Regions from separate parts of the Mesorhizobium sp. M0659 genome, predicted to be linked through region 1. Evidence: predicted binding sites of a transcription regulator. Region 1 holds the regulator's gene; the other holds the start of a gene.
The links. Region 1 encodes LexA, which represses DNA repair genes until DNA is damaged. Its sites were predicted from a motif close to TGTTCNNNNTGTGTTCNG; they were not measured.

Region 1 (7,926 bases):
TTCGACGACATGAAGCCGGCCTCCACAGGCAAACCCGTCGGCGGCTATCAGGCACGCATCGTCGATGACGAGATGCGGGAGTTGCCGCGCGGCTCTACTGGCCGGCTGGCGGTGCGCGGCCCGACCGGCTGCCGCTACATGGCCGATGCCAGGCAAAAGGACTATGTCCGCGACGGCTGGAATCTCACCGGCGATACGTTCACGCAGGACGAGGATGGCTTCTTCCACTTCGCCGCGCGTTCCGACGACATGATCGTCAGCGCCGGCTACAACATCGCCGGCCCCGAGGTCGAAGCGGCGCTGCTCTCGCATCCCGACGTCGCCGAATGCGCGGTGACCGGCGCCGAGGACGGTGAACGCGGCCAGATCGTCGAGGCGCATATCGTGCTTGTGCAAGGTGTTTCGCCGGACGCATTGACCGTCAAACGCCTGCAGGACCACGTCAAGGCAACGATCGCGCCCTACAAATATCCGCGTTCGGTGAAGTTCATCGACGCCTTGCCCAAAACCCAGACCGGCAAGATCCAGCGCTTCCGGTTGCGCGCGGAGAAGAGCAATTGATTAAGCCGCACGATCCGGCGTCCGATGGCGCGCAGATGTCGTTCAAGGAGCGGATGTCCTACAGCGACTATCTGCAGCTGGACAAGGTGCTCGATGCGCAGGCGCCGCTGTCTTCGGCCCATGACGAGATGCTGTTCATCATCCAGCATCAGACATCGGAATTGTGGATGAAGCTCGCTTTACACGAGATCGGCGCCGCGATCCGCTCTATCCGCGCCGACCGCCTCGAACCGAGCTTCAAGATGCTGTCTCGCGTCGCGCGCATCTTCGAGCAGCTCAACAATGCCTGGGACGTGCTGCGCACGATGACGCCAAGCGAATACACCGAGTTTCGCGACGCGCTCGGCCAATCCTCGGGCTTCCAGTCGTGGCAGTACCGCGCTATCGAGTTCATGGCCGGCAACCGCAACCTTGCCATGCTCGGGCCGCACAAGCACCGGCCCGACCTTACGGACAGGCTGGAAGCCATCCTGGCCACGCCGTCGCTCTATGATGAGGCGCTTCTGCTTTTGGCGCGCAATGGCTTCGACATCGGCGCCGACGCCAGTCGCACGGACTGGCGCGAGACGCGCGTCGAGAACGAAGAAGTGCTGGCTGCCTGGCAAACCGTCTACCGCGACCCGCAGCGCTACTGGATGCTCTACGAACTGGCCGAGAAGCTGGTCGACTTCGAGGATTATTTCCGCCGCTGGCGCTTCAACCACGTCACCACGGTCGAGCGCATCATCGGCTTGAAGCGCGGCACGGGCGGCACCTCAGGCGCCTCCTATCTGAAGAAGATGCTGGAGGTCGTGCTGTTTCCGGAGCTCTGGACGGTCCGCACCCGGCTCTAGAGCATTTCACCGTTTAACGGAAACGGCGAAATGCTCTAGCTCTTTGATTGACGCAATTTCGGACGGAAAACCGCTTCACACTTCCTGAAATTGCTCTAGTTTCTCACGTAACCGCGGTCTTCACCGCGAAGCGGGCGTCCTGCCAGGCGCCGGTGCGCAAAATATCCTCCAGCGCTTCGACCGCCTGCCAGACATCGCCATAACCGACATAGAGCGGCGTGAAGCCGAAACGGATGGTCGACGGCGCCCGAAAATCGCCGATCACGCCGCGCTCGATCAGCGCCCGCATCACCTGGTAGCCATGCGGGTGGAGGAACGACACCTGGCTGCCGCGCTGGCTGCCGTCGCGCGGGCTTTCGAGTTCAAGGCCGTAGGCGCCGCATCTGGCTTCGACGAGCTGGATAAACAGGTCGGTCAGTGCGATGCTTTTTCTGCGCACCGCCGCCATGTCGACGTCGTTCCAGATATCGAGCGCGCCCTTGAGCGCCCGCATCGACAGCACCGGCTGCGTTCCGCACAGGAAGCGGCGGATCCCGCTGCCGACGGCAAAGCCCTGCTCGAAGGCAAAGGGCCGCGCATGGCCCCACCAGCCGCTGAGCGGCTGCCTGATATCACCATGGTGGCGCTCGGCCGCGTAGATGAAGGCCGGCGAGCCCGGGCCGCCATTGAGGTATTTGTAGGTGCAGCCGACAGCGAAATCGGCATTGGCACGGTCGAGTTCGACCGGCAAGGCGCCGGCGGTGTGGCAGAGGTCCCAGATGATCAGCGCGCCGGCGTCATGTGCCTTGCGCGTCAGCGCCGCCATGTCGCGCAACTGGCCGGATTTGTAGTTTACGTGGTTGACCAGGATGACGGCAACGCTGTCGTCGATCAGCTCCTCGATTGCGGCCGCGTCGACGCCCTCCAGCCGCAGCCGCGTTCCCGGCCGGGTCGAGGCGACGCCTTCGGCCATGTAGAGGTCGGTCGGGAAACTGTCGCCCTCGGCAACGATGACCGACCGATTCGGCCGCATGCCGAGCGCGGCGTGCAGCAGCTTGTAGATGTTGATCGAGGTTGTGTCGCAGACCACCGTCTGCCCGTCAGCCGCGCCGATCAGTCGTCCGAGCTGATCTCCCAGTTCCACCGGCATGTTGAACCAGCCAGCCGTGTTCCAGGCGCGAATGAGGTCCTGCGCCCATTCCTGCGTGGCGGCCTGTTGCAATTCGCTGAAGACGGCTGGTGACGCGGCACCCAGCGAATTGCCGTCGAGATAAATCACGCCTTGCGGCAAGACAAAGCGTTCACGCATGGAGCGCAGCGGATCGGCGGCATCCATTGCTTCGATTGTAGCGAGATCGGGTGTCGTGCTCATGATCCGGCGCCCTTCCATGGACAAACGCGCGCGGCGGAGCCTGCCGCCCAAACATGCCGGCGATCTTGAGTGGTCGCCCTTGAGCTGTCAAACATTATATAATTCACCCATTGAAAGACTTTGATATATAATGATCCGCCGAGCGTTTATGTCTGATGGATCACGATGCTGGATGACGAGCAGACCTCGAAGACGGAAGTGGCCTATCGCCTGCTCAGGCGCGATATTCTTGCGACCCGGCTGGCGCCTGCCGCGCCGTTGAAGCTGAGCACGCTGCGCAACACCTACGGCATCGGCTGGACGCCGTTGCGCGAGGCGCTGTCGCGGCTGGATGCGGAACGGCTTGTGACCGCCATCAGCAACCGTGGGTTTGCGGTCGCTCCCGTCTCTCGGGCGGAGCTCGAGGATCTGGCGCGTGCGCGGCTGGTGGTCGAACTGCCCCTGCTGGTGGAATCGGTCGAGAAGGGCGACCGCGAGTGGGAAGACGCGGTCGTTGCAGCCCACTATCGTCTCTCACGGTGCGGGTCTGTTCTCGACGATCCATCGGATGATGCGGTCGACGCGTGGTACGAAAAACACGATGCCTTCCATGCGGCGCTGCTCAGTGCCGCGACATCCAGTTGGCTGCTGCGCTTCAATGCGACGATTTCCGACCAATTGCATCGCCATCACCGCTTTCTGGGTCTGGCCCCGACGCTGCGCGCCGCCGCCGGCCGCACGGATGGACACCGGAAGGCCGTGGCGGCCCTGCGCGACGCCGTCGCGATCGAACACCATACCGCCCTGATGGAAGCGGCCCTCGATCGCGACGTCGAACGTGCGAAAACTCTGATGACCGCTCACATCGGCTACACGATGCAGGTCTATGCCCAGAGTGAACCCGGCGCGGATGCTGCGCAGCCCCGTCCGAAAAGGAAGCGGCGATCGTAGCCGACGACGCAGGGCACTTTGTCTTCGTTTCACCCCGTTGCCGGCCAACGACTACGAGCGCCGCTCGCGGTGCCGAACGTTACGCTGAACAAAACGTCAACACATTCATTAAACTTTAAAAGGTTGCGGAACACAACTGGAACAGATAGTGTTTGTTCTGGGTTTGTTTTTTTGATTCTGGTTTCAGAACCCCTGGGGGCCGCGATGCTGACGCGCAAACAACATGAGCTTCTGATGTTCATCCATGAACGCCTGAAGGAGAGCGGAATCCCGCCGTCCTTCGACGAGATGAAGGAAGCGCTTGACCTCGCCTCCAAGTCCGGCATCCACCGCCTGATCACGGCGCTTGAGGAGCGCGGTTTCATTCGCCGGCTGCCGAACCGGGCGCGCGCGCTGGAAGTGCTGCGGCTGCCCGACTCGATCGCACCAGGCCTCAATGCGGCGAGGAAGTTTTCGCCGAGCGTCATTCAGGGCAGTCTTGGTCAAACCGGCCAAGGGCAAGGCGGCCAAGGACAAGGCGCGATGGGCCAAGGCGGTCTCGGCCGCCAGATCAAGCCGGGCTCGCCGTCGCGTTCGATGTCGGCCGGCAATGACGATGCCGTTTCCGCGATTTCAATCCCGGTTATGGGACGCATCGCCGCCGGCGTGCCGATCGACGCCATCCAGCATCAGACCCATTCGATCTCGGTGCCGCCCGATATGATCATGGGCGGCGAACACTACGCGCTCGAGGTCAAGGGCGATTCGATGATCGAGGCCGGCATTTTCGATGGCGACACGGTCATCATCCGCAATGCCGACACAGCCAGCCCCGGCGAGATCGTGGTGGCGTTGGTCGACGATGAGGAAGCGACCCTGAAACGCTTCCGCCGCAAGGGCGCCTCGATCGCCCTGGAAGCCGCCAACCCGGCCTACGAGACCCGCATTTTTGGACCGGACAGGGTGAAGGTGCAGGGCAAGCTTGTCGGATTGATCCGGCGCTACTGAGCCGGCTTGGGTTTGTACTTTTCACGCTGGTTGTAGGGCGGCAGGCCGCGCGCTTCGCGGGAGAAGCGGCGTTGCTCGTGCCAGGGGCGATACGGCTTGTCGACGGCGAAGCGGATGGTTGGCGCTGCAGCTGCCGATTGCGGATCGAAGAAGACGGCGGCGCTGCCGTCGCGGGCCAGCTGTTTCTTCGTCACGACCAGCACCAGCGGGTCGCGGCACGGATTGTAGGCGGTGGCGTCATCGATGACGATCAGGCTCGCGAAGGCACAGGCCGGCCGCGCCGTCTTGCGGTCTTTCGCAAGCGCTACAATGGCTCCGGAAGGGTGCCGGGCGATACAGAGATCGCCGGTGCAATAGAAGGGCGAGCCGGGCGGCAGATCGAGCGGATCGAGATCGAACCGCGTATCTGTTGACTCGAAAATCTCAGGTGGGATAATGGTTTCGGCCCGCAGCGCCCGTTTCCAATTGTCCGTGGTGAATTCGTTGGAGCGTTCGCGGTTGAGGGCGAGTTCGCCGCCACCGGTCGGCATGGCCACCAGATGCGCATCCTCGGATATGAGCACGTCGGGCGTAAGCACCTGCGGCACCGTCAACAGGCCGGCCAGCGCGAAAGGCACGGCCGCCAACCTGAGCCAGGTGGTGGCCATGGTGGCGATGACGAGGGCGACCGCCACCAACAGCACCGAGCGGATGGAGATCAGCCCGACGGCGTCGACCGGCGAGCGCTCGGAAATCCAGGCCGATATAGCGATCATCGCCATCAGACCCTTGCCCATCACATAGAGGAACGGCCCGTCGGCGCCGAACGGCATCGCCAGTGCGCTGAGCACGGCAAAAGGCATGACGATCAACGAAACAATCGGCATCACGGCCAGATTGGCGATCAGGCTGAGCGGCGACACACGCTGAAAATGCCAGATGGCGAACAGCAAGGTTGCACTGCCGGCGATGATCGAGGTCATGGCGAGGCCGCCCATGGCCAGCGCGAATTTTCGCGACAGGAAGCCGACGAAGGAGCGCTTTGCCGGCGGCGTTCTCACCTTGTCGGCGCGGTAATCGGCCCAGCCGGCATAGGCGCCGACAAGGGCGGCGGTGGCAGCAAACGACATCTGGAAGCTGGGACCGACCACCTCGTGCGGCGACACCAGGATGACGGCAATGGCGGAGATCGCCAGATTGCGCATGGTGAGTGCGGCGCGATCAAACAGCACGGCGACAAGCATGACCGCCAGCATGATGAAGCTGCGCTCGGCGGCAACCACGACGCCTGAAATGACGAGATAGGCGGCGATGGAGACGAGTGCTGCCACTGCTGCATATTTCTTGACTGGGCGGCGCGAAGAGAAATCGGGAAACAGCGCAAAGGCGCCACGCAGCAACGCCATGATGGTGCCGGCAACCAGCGCCATGTGCAGGCCGGAGATGGAGATGATGTGGTAGATGCCGGTGCGCCGCATCGCTTCGTTGACCTCGTCCGGGATGCCGGCGCGCACCCCGACAATCAACGCCGCGGCAATCTCGCCTTCGGCGCCGCCGATTTTGCCCCTGATATGGTCGGCAATGTTTTCGCGCGCGTTCTCGATTGCCGAGGAGAGCCGCGCGGTCAGCGGCGGCGGTCCCTGCGTAGCAATGGTTTTCGGATTGCCGAGAAAGAAGCCGCTGCCGCCGATACCGGTGAAATAGCTGTCGAAGGAGAAATCGTAGCTCTCCGGCCGCACCGGACCGGTCGGCGGCAACAGCCTGGCATAGCCGGTGATCAGGGAGCCGGCGGTCATATCGGCGGGAACGGTCCGCGCCGAGAGCCTGACCCGCTCCGGGGCATAGCGCAGCTCGGGGTAAGCGGTCGAAACCACATCGAGCGTCAGCCTGATGCGGCCGCTTTCCATCTGTTCGAGACTGACGACGCGGCCGGTCAGCCGTGTCTGAATCTCGGAGCCGAGCATCTGCGTTCCGGCGCGCCAAGTCTCGACTTTGGCGGCGACGACGCCGAGCGCGCACAGCATCGCGGCCATGCAGAACAGATGCGTCCTCGGCCGCGATCGCGTGGCGAGGGCGCAACATGTCGCCAGCACCACAATGGCGATTGGCTGCGCAAAGCCGGGCTCGCCGGCCAGCGAGAAATAAATGATGACGCCGGCCGCCAGGAAAACCGGCACCAGCAGGAAGGCGACGCCCCGGTCGAGCTCCGTGTTGGCGGCCACGGCAAGGCTGCGGCGGAGCGCGGGCCATGACGGACGGCGAAGCCGTCTGCGCAGACGGGCGATAGATCCGGGCGCTGTGACTTGCGCCGGCAACGCGTGACCGGGCAGCGCAGGCGCGACGCCGGGATGCGGCTCAGGCAGCGCGAGGGGCAGCGGCTCGGCATAGGGACTATCGGCAAACAGCGAGCGTTCGCTGACGCTTGCCTCGGCGCCTTCGCCTTCCTTCGTGCCCCGGCCACGTCCAGCCATCGGGTCTGCCCCTTGCGCCCCAGACCCCTATGCTACATGAACGCGCAAAGCGCGAAAGTCCGCGTGATCACGTCCACCGCGCCGGAATCGACCATCACCTGGCAAGGACGCTCAATCCTCAATCATATCCTGGCCCTCCGCTCTCAGGCGAGCAAGCCCATCGTGCATTGCCTTCAATTGTTCCGGTGTATGACCCTGCCATTCACCGAGTTCACCCAGGATGAGCAACGGATCACGGGAGCGGTAGGATTTCGTCGGATTACCGGGAAATTTTTTGTCGGTCAGGTTAGGGTCATCCATAAAAAACCCCGTCGGCTTTACGATGTAAATCCTTTGACGACCGTCACCCGTTGCAAGCTCTGCTCCCCAGATGGCGGCTTCAAGTGTCTGGGAGAAATATATCCATGACAGTGGTTGATCTCTGAAATTGGAAGGATGGCCGACGCTCAGCAGATCCCCGGGTTTCAAATCCGCCCGGGTACCATGGTAGAACGGATCACCCTCCGTATGGTCGGCGTTTCTGGTCATCGGTAGTCCTTCTTTCAATCTGCCTCCTTCGTGGCGGACCGGACTGCACACAGTTGCGGTGTTCACGATAATGATTGCAGAAAGGTCAATATGCGTGACCAAGCCAACGCTGTCACGGCGGCGTTGTAGTCGGGCAGTGCCGCCTCCGTGAAGAAATGTCCGCTCGTCAGAGGAGGCTACCACCGTCGCAGCGATGTTCCAGGCACTGTGACGGACGCTGCAGCCGAATGAAACCCAGACATTGACGCTGCTGCCAAACGAGGTTGCGCGGAGGGTGCGAACAGAT
Region 2 (7,926 bases), on a different contig from region 1:
CCGGCGCCCATACCGGCGTGACCTTCTCGCCGGATGGCGCCTTCCTCGTCACCACCATGCAGGAAAACGCGCTGCATGGTTGGAAGCTCGCCGACGGCAAGCACATGCGCATGACCGGCTATCCCGGCAAGGTCAAAAGCCTGTCGTGGAGCGTGAAGGGCAAGTGGCTGGCGAGTTCCGGCGCGCCGGCGGCGATCGTCTGGCCGTTTTCGGGCAAGGACGGCCCGATGGGCAAGGCGCCGCTGGAGCTCGGCACGCGCGGCAACGCCATGGTGACATCGGTTGCCTGCCATCCGAGCCAGGATGTCGTCGCCGTCGGCTATGATGACGGCATGGTCATGGCGGTGCGCTTTACCGATGCCAAAGAGGTGCTGTTGCGCCGCCCGGGCATGGGCGCCATCACCGCGATGATGTGGGACAAGGAAGAGCGCCGGGTCGCCTTCGGCAGTGCCGCCGGCGACTGCGGCGTCATCGATATCTCGGCGTGACCTATTCGGCTCCGCACGACACCTTGCCGGTCAATTCTTTCGGCTTGCCGTCCTGTTCCGTGTCGGCGGCGTTGTCGTAGACGGCAAGCGTGTACCGGCCGTCATAGACGCCCTCGTCACTGGTCTTGGTCAGGATCGTCAGTTCGACAGAGTTGAATTTATCTCCGAGCTGATGCTCGTGGTAGACGTTCAGCCGCAACTCCTTGTCGTCCAGCCAGTACTGGGTGAGGTCGGAATCCTCGAAGACGGTCTTGCGCAGACTGTCGCCTTCCGGCCGGCCAAGTATCTCGAGATCGCCGCGAAAATTGAAGGTCGGGCCGCCCATACCTCTGGTGACCCCGGCGCCGACCTCGAATTGCACCGCTTTGTCATCGACGGAACACCAGACGCCGCCCGATGCGGAAGCCGCAGCGGCCGACAAGAGTAGCGCAATAGCGCAGATGATCGTCCGCATTTTTCTCCCCAAACCACAGACCCGATCGCATTGGCGCCCGACTGCGCCGGAAGGTCAAGTCTGCCGAACTTGCTGCTGACCCAATGCAGCGCACCAACACGGCCAATTGCGGTTGCCGTCGCCAATTGGGTAGTGTGCCGGCCGAGAGGGATTTCATGTACAGCACGAACAGTTCAAAGGCGTCCATTGGCGGTATCAGCCGTGACCGCATCGCTGCATTGCGGACAAGCGAGGCGAACACCTTCCGCAAGGCGCGGCCGAAATCGCAGGCCAAGGTCGGTAACGGCCTGCCAGGCTTCTTCGGCGGTGTGCCGATGCACTGGATGAACGACTGGCCGACGCCATTCCCGATCCTGGTCGAAAGCGCCAAGGGCGCCGCCATCACGGATATCGACGGCAACAGGCTCGACGATTTCTGCCTCGGTGACACCGGCTCGATGTTCGGCCATTCGCCGCCGCCGGTGGCGCGCGCCATCCGCCGCCAGGCCGGGCGCGGCCTGACCTATATGCTGCCTTCGGAAGATGCGCTGGCCATCGGGCCACTGCTCACACAGCGTTTCGGTCTGCCGTTCTGGCAGATCGCCAGCACCGCCACCGACGCCAACCGCTTCGCGCTGCGTGTTGCCCGCGCTATCACCGGTCGGGAAAAGATCCTGGTCTTCAACGGCTGCTATCACGGCTCGGTCGACGAGACGATGGTGCGGCTGGTCGACGGCAAAGCTGTCAACCGGCCGGGCCTGGCGGGCGAATTCCGCGACCTGACCAGGATGGCGAAGGTCATCGAATTCAACGATGTTGCTGCACTGGAAGCGGCGCTCGCCGACCGCGATGTCGCCTGCGTCATCGCCGAGCCGGTGCTGACAAATTCCTGCATGGTGCTGCCCGATCCGGGTTTTCACGACGCGTTGCGCAAACTGACGCGCGCGGCCGGAACGCTGCTGCTGATCGACGAGACCCACACCATCTCGACCGGCCCAGGGGGCTACACCAGAAAATTCGGACTGCAGCCCGACCTTTTCGTGCTGGGCAAGCCGATCGCCGGTGGCGTGTCGGCAAGCGTGTGGGGCATGAGCGACGAGGTCGCCTCGCGCTATGCCGACTACAATCGGACCAAGGAGCCGGGCTATTCCGGCATGGGCACGACGCTGTCGGCGAACCCGCTGCAGTTCGCAGCCATGCGCGCAACGCTCGAAGAGGTGATGACGCAGGAGAATTATACCCGGATGGATCGCCTCGCCCTGCGGCTCGATGCCGGGCTGACCGGCGTCATCGATCGCTACAATCTGCCCTGGCATGTCGCCCGCGTCGGCGCCCGCGTCGAGTTCGTCTGCGCCCCTGGCCCGCTCAGGAATAGCGCCGAAGCCGAGACTGCCCATGCGCCGGAGCTTGAGGCGGCTATCCATGTCGCGCTGGTCAACCAGGGCGTGCTGATCGCGCCCTTTCACAACATGATGCTGATCTCGCCGGCCACCACCGGCGCCCAGGTCAACCGGCTGATCACCGCCTTCGCCACGGTTGCGGCAAGGCTGACGGCATGAGACAAGCTGCCAAGCCAAACTCGAGTACACTAATCATGACTTCACCTTCGGGCTCGACGCCCGCCGAGGCGCAAGCCTTTCTCGACGCCCATCCCGAAATCGAAGCCTTCGATATCGTCTTGACCGACGCCAACGGGGTCGGCCGCGGCAAGATCGTGCGCCGGCATGAGCTGAAAAGCATCTTCGAGGGCGGCCGCCACATGCCGATCTCGATCCTCGGCCTCGACATCACCGGCGAGGATGTGCACGAAACCGGGCTGATCTGGACGACTGGAGACGGCGATCTCAGGGCATGGCCGATCCCCGGCACGCTGGTGCCGCTTTACGGCACGAACCCGCCGCGCGGCCAGTTGCTGATGGCGATGTACCATCTCGAGGGACAGCCTATGTCGTCGGACCCACGGCTGGCGCTGGCCAGGCAGGTCGACATCTTGGCGGCCAAGGGCCTCTATCCCGCCGGCGCCTTCGAACTCGAATTTTTCCTGCTTGCCAATGAGCGTGACGCCGACGGCAAGGTAAAGCCGGCGGACGCCGTGCTCGACGGCCGCCGCTCGGCCAAGACGGAAGTCTATTCCGTCGACCATCTGCACGGCATGGAGCCGCTGTTTTCCGACATCTATGCCGCGGCTAAGGCGCAAGGCATTCCGGCCGAAACGGTGATTTCCGAATACGCGCCCGGCCAGTACGAGCTGACGCTGAACTATCGCAAGGATGTCATGCGGGCGGCCGACGACCTCGTCATGTTGAAGCGGCTGGTGCGGGCGCAGGCGCGCCGCCATGGTGTTACCGCCTGCTTCATGGCCAAGCCGATCGAAAAATATGCCGGCTCCGGCATGCATTTCCATGTTTCGCTGCAGGACAAGAACGGCCGCAACGTTTTTGCCGAAGCCGGCGGCGAAAGCTGGTCGCTGCCGCTGCTGCAGGGGCTCGGCGGGCTGATCCAGACCATGGCCGAATCGATGCTGGTGTTTGCGCCGCACGCCAATTCCTGGCGGCGCTTCGTCTCGCAGTCCTATGCGCCGGTGGCGCCGACCTGGGGCGTCAACAACCGTTCGGTGGCGCTGCGCGTGCCGGCCGGCGACGCCAAGAACCGGCGCATCGAGCACCGGCCGTCGGGCGTCGACGCCAATCCCTACCTGATCGCGGCAACGGTGCTGGCCGGCATCATCAAGGGTCTGGACGAAGGCCTCGACCCCGGCCCTGAAACCACTGGGAATGGCTATGAAGCCGCTGTCACGCGCACGACCATGCCGGTCGACTGGCGCGCCGCGATCGAGGCGGCGCGGGCCTCGAGCTTCCTGAAAGAGGCGCTTGGCGAGGATCTGCATCGCACCTTCGTGGCGATCAAGCAGTCGGAGTATCTGCGCGTCGCGCGTACGGTGAGCGAGCTGGACTACCACCTCTACCTGCACGAGGTCTGAGAGACCGTTTCGAAATTCTACTCCGGCGGCCATCGATGGTGGTTTCTGCGCTTCCGATGCTCACGGACCAAATGTCCGCTGCGCTTCGGTTCTCGAAACCACCACCATATGACTCGCCAGAGCGAATTTCGAAACGGTCTCTGATTGCCCTGACGGCGGGCGGCGATCACTTTTTCGCCGCCTGCATCAAATGAGGTGGCGCTGCAGCCTTCAAGAACATATCATGAACAGATGAGCGCGCCCACCGTCCGTGAAAAGCTGGCAATCCTGTCTGACGCCGCCAAATACGACGCCTCCTGTGCTTCGTCCGGCTCGGCGAAGAAGGATTCGCTCCAATCCGGCGGTATCGGCTCCACGGAAGGCATGGGCATCTGCCATTCCTACGCGCCGGATGGCCGCTGCATTTCGCTCCTGAAAATCCTGCTCACCAATTTCTGCATTTACGATTGCAGCTACTGCATCAACCGCTCGTCATCGAATGTGCGCCGCGCCCGCTTTAGCATCGACGAGGTGGTGAAGCTGACCATGGACTTTTATCGGCGCAACTACATCGAAGGCCTGTTCCTGTCCTCCGGCGTCATCCGTTCGCCCGACGAGACCATGGCCGAAATGGTGGAAGTGGCGCGGCGGCTGCGGCTGGACGAAAAATTCTCCGGCTATATTCATCTGAAGACCATTCCGGAAAGCTCGGCCGAACTGGTCGAGCAGGCCGGGCTCTACGCCGACCGGCTGTCTATCAATGTCGAACTGCCGACCGATGAGGGCGTGAAGAAACTAGCGCCGGAGAAGAAGCCGCAAACGATCCGGCTTTCCATGGCGAACCTGCGCCGGAAGATGGAGGAAAAGGCCGAGCCGACGTTGCGGACCAAGAAGCGCGAACGCTTTGCGCCCGGAGGTCAGTCGACGCAGATGATCGTCGGCGCCGACAAGACATCCGACGACGGTATCTTGCACTCCAGTGCGCGGCTCTATGGCAGCTACCATCTGCGGCGCGTCTATTACTCCGCCTTCAGCCCGATCCCGGATTCGTCATCGTCGCTGCCGCTCCAGAAACCGCCGCTGATGCGCGAGCACCGGCTCTATCAGGCCGACTGGCTGATGCGCTTCTACGGCTTTTCGCAGCCGGAAATCCTCGCCGGCAGCAGCGACGGCATGCTCGATCTCGCCATTGACCCCAAGCTCGCCTGGGCTTTGCGCAATCGGGCGAGGTTTCCCGTCGACATCAACCGCGCCGATCGGGAAGCGCTGCTGCGGGTTCCGGGTCTGGGCACCAAGGTGGTGGCGAAGATCCTTGAAACCCGCCGCCACCGACGTATGCGGCTGGAAGATGTCGGACGGATCTGCCATTCGATCGCCAAGCTGAGGCCCTTCATCATCGCCGAAGGCTGGTCGCCGGGCGGACTCACCGACAAGACAGGCCTGCGCGATACGATCGTAAAGTCCTGCGAACAACTGTCGCTGTTTTGACCATGCAGCCGGCCCAGCTCGACCTTGCCCGATACACTGTCCGGCTAGCGAGCCAGACCGATTTCGCCGGTTGGCGCGATGCGGCACGGCGTCTGACGCTGAATGAGGTCCGGCCTGAGGATATTAGTTGGGGTGTCGGGTCCGACGCCAATGATCCTCGAGATGCCTTGCCGGCGGTGCCAGAGGGCGCGCAGCTTACCGTCCCGCGCGAGTTCATCGCCCATGCCGAAACCGCCTTCTGCCACTCCGACCCCGGCCGGTTTGCCTTTCTCTACTGGATGCTTTGGCGCCTGCGCACCGAGCCGAAACTGCTGGCGATCGCATCCGATCCCGACACCAGGCGGCTCGAAGCCATGGAAAAGGCGGTGCGGCGCGACGGCCATAAGATGCATGCCTTCGTACGCTTCCGGAAGATCGGCTACGGCGAGGACGAGCGCTACGTCGCCTGGTTCGAGCCGGAGCATTTCATTGTCGAGCGCAACGCGGATTTCTTCGTCCGGCGGTTCACCGGCATGCGCTGGACCGTCCTGACGCCCTATGCCTCCGCCGACTGGAATGGCGAAAGGCTGGCGATCGGCCCGGGTGCGGCCAAGGGCGATGCACCCGATCAGGACGACACCGAGGCGTTGTGGCTGACCTATTTCCAGAACATCTTCAACCCGGCGCGGCTCAAGGTGAAGGCGATGCAGAAGGAGATGCCGAAGAAATATTGGCGGAACCTTCCCGAGGCCTCGCTCATTCCAGATCTGATCGCAGGAGCGGACGAGGCCGCTATAGCCATGATTGCCAGACAACCGACGACGCCGGCGCCGCACCACACCAAGCTGCAGGCAAGACATTGGCCGAAGCCCGAGCCGGCCGAGGCGCCGGATGAAGACGATGCCAAGACGATTTCCGATTTGCGCGAGGCTGCAAAGGGTTGTCGTCGCTGCCCGCTCTGGCGCGACGCGACACAGACCGTGTTCGGCGAGGGGCCGGATGACGCCAAAGTGGTCTTCGTCGGCGAACAACCTGGCGATCAGGAAGATCTCGCCGGCAAACCTTTTGTCGGGCCAGCGGGCAAAGTGTTCGATGCAATTCTCGATGACGCAGGCGTCGACCGGCAAAAAGTCTACGTCACCAACGCCGTCAAGCACTTCAAGTTCGAGCCGCGCGGCAAGCGCCGCATCCACTCGAAGCCAAATACCGGCGAAGTCCAGGCCTGCCGCTGGTGGATCGGCCGGGAGCTTGAGCTGATCAAGCCGGACCTCGCCGTGGCGCTTGGGGCAACGGCGGCGTTGTCGCTGCTGGGCAAGGCCATTGCCGTGACGAAAATGCGCGGCCAGTTGATCGAACGCGAGGATGGCTTGCGCGTGTTCATCACCATCCACCCGTCCTTTATCCTGCGCATTCACGAGCCGACGGACAAGGAGGCTGAGCGCGAGCGGTTCCTAAAGGATATGAAAGAGGTGAAGCGGCTGATGGGGTCGTGAGATGAGCGAAAGCCTCAGCGACATCGTCATCCGCGGGCGGAACAAGGAGCTTCGCTCCTGCTTCGCCCAGGGATGACGAAGCTGAGTGGCTTCACGGTCGTGAATCCAACGTTGGAAACTTCGGCCGCCACGGCCGAATTAACTGATCAGGATTGCCCTCAGATCATTCACATTCGTACCCGTCGGCCCCGGCACGAACAGATCGCCGATCGCGTTGAACGCCGTCCAGGCATTGTTGCCGGCCAGCATCGCCTTGGCGCCGACGCCGGCGGCACGCATGCGCGAGACGGTCGAGCCATCGGCAAAGGCGCCGGCATTGTCTTCCGAGCCATCGATGCCGTCGGTATCGGCGGCCAGTGCATGAATACCTTCCGCGCCGCTGATGCCGATGGCAAAGGCGAGCAGGAATTCGGAGTTGCGGCCGCCCTTGCCCCTTTTTCCGTCAACAGGGGCCCGCAAGGTCACGGTCGTCTCGCCGCCGGACAGGATCAGCACCGGCTTTTTGAACGGCCGGTTGCGCGTCGCCACTTCGCGCGCAATGGCTGCATGCACGCCACCGACCTCGCGCGCCTCGCCCTCGATGGAATCGGAGAGGATGACGGCTTCGATGCCCTGCCGTTTTGCCTCAGCGGCTGCCGCTTCCAGCGACACGCCAGCCGAGGCGATCAGGTGCACTTCATTGCGTGAAAAGCGCTGGTCATCCGGATCTGGCGCATCGGCCTCTGGCGAGTTGATGTGCGCCATGACGGCGTCGGGCAGTTTCATGCCGTAGGCCGCTATCGAGGCCAGCGCATCGGCGCGGTTGCCGGAGTCGGGCACGGTCGGGCCGGAGGCCACCAGGGCCGGGTTGTCGCCGGGAATGTCAGAGACAACCAGTGATACCAGTTTGGCCGGCCAGGCGGCAGCTGCCAGCCGGCCGCCCTTGATGGTCGAGAGATGCTTGCGGATTGTGTTCATCGCCGCGATCGGCGCGCCGGAGGCAAGCAGCGCCTCGTTGACGGCGATTTCGTCGGCGAGCGTCAGGCCGGCGGCAGGCGACGGCAGCAGCGCCGATCCTCCGCCCGATATCAGCGCCACTACCAGGTC

Region 2: NKI31_RS20430 (putative DNA modification/repair radical SAM protein) is a predicted target of LexA. The motif match lies at 4,114-4,131, and genes of this name have one in related genera.

What each region holds. Positions count from the first base shown of each region.
Region 1 is NZ_JAMYPY010000022.1:53,547-61,472, forward strand. It holds gene NKI31_RS26475 (AMP-binding protein) at 1-561, shown strand, start outside; gene kynA (tryptophan 2,3-dioxygenase) at 558-1,394, shown strand; gene kynU (kynureninase) at 1,498-2,745, opposite strand; gene NKI31_RS26490 (GntR family transcriptional regulator) at 2,911-3,675, shown strand; gene lexA (transcriptional repressor LexA) at 3,880-4,662, shown strand; gene NKI31_RS26500 (ComEC/Rec2 family competence protein) at 4,656-7,112, opposite strand; gene arr (NAD(+)--rifampin ADP-ribosyltransferase) at 7,224-7,640, opposite strand.
Region 2 is NZ_JAMYPY010000013.1:25,377-33,302, reverse strand. It holds gene NKI31_RS20450 (WD40 repeat domain-containing protein) at 1-488, shown strand, start outside; gene NKI31_RS20445 (hypothetical protein) at 490-942, opposite strand; gene NKI31_RS20440 (aspartate aminotransferase family protein) at 1,098-2,480, shown strand; gene NKI31_RS20435 (glutamine synthetase family protein) at 2,516-3,901, shown strand; gene NKI31_RS20430 (putative DNA modification/repair radical SAM protein) at 4,133-5,368, shown strand; gene NKI31_RS20425 (UdgX family uracil-DNA binding protein) at 5,371-6,840, shown strand; gene NKI31_RS20420 (glycerate kinase type-2 family protein) at 6,979-7,926, opposite strand, start outside.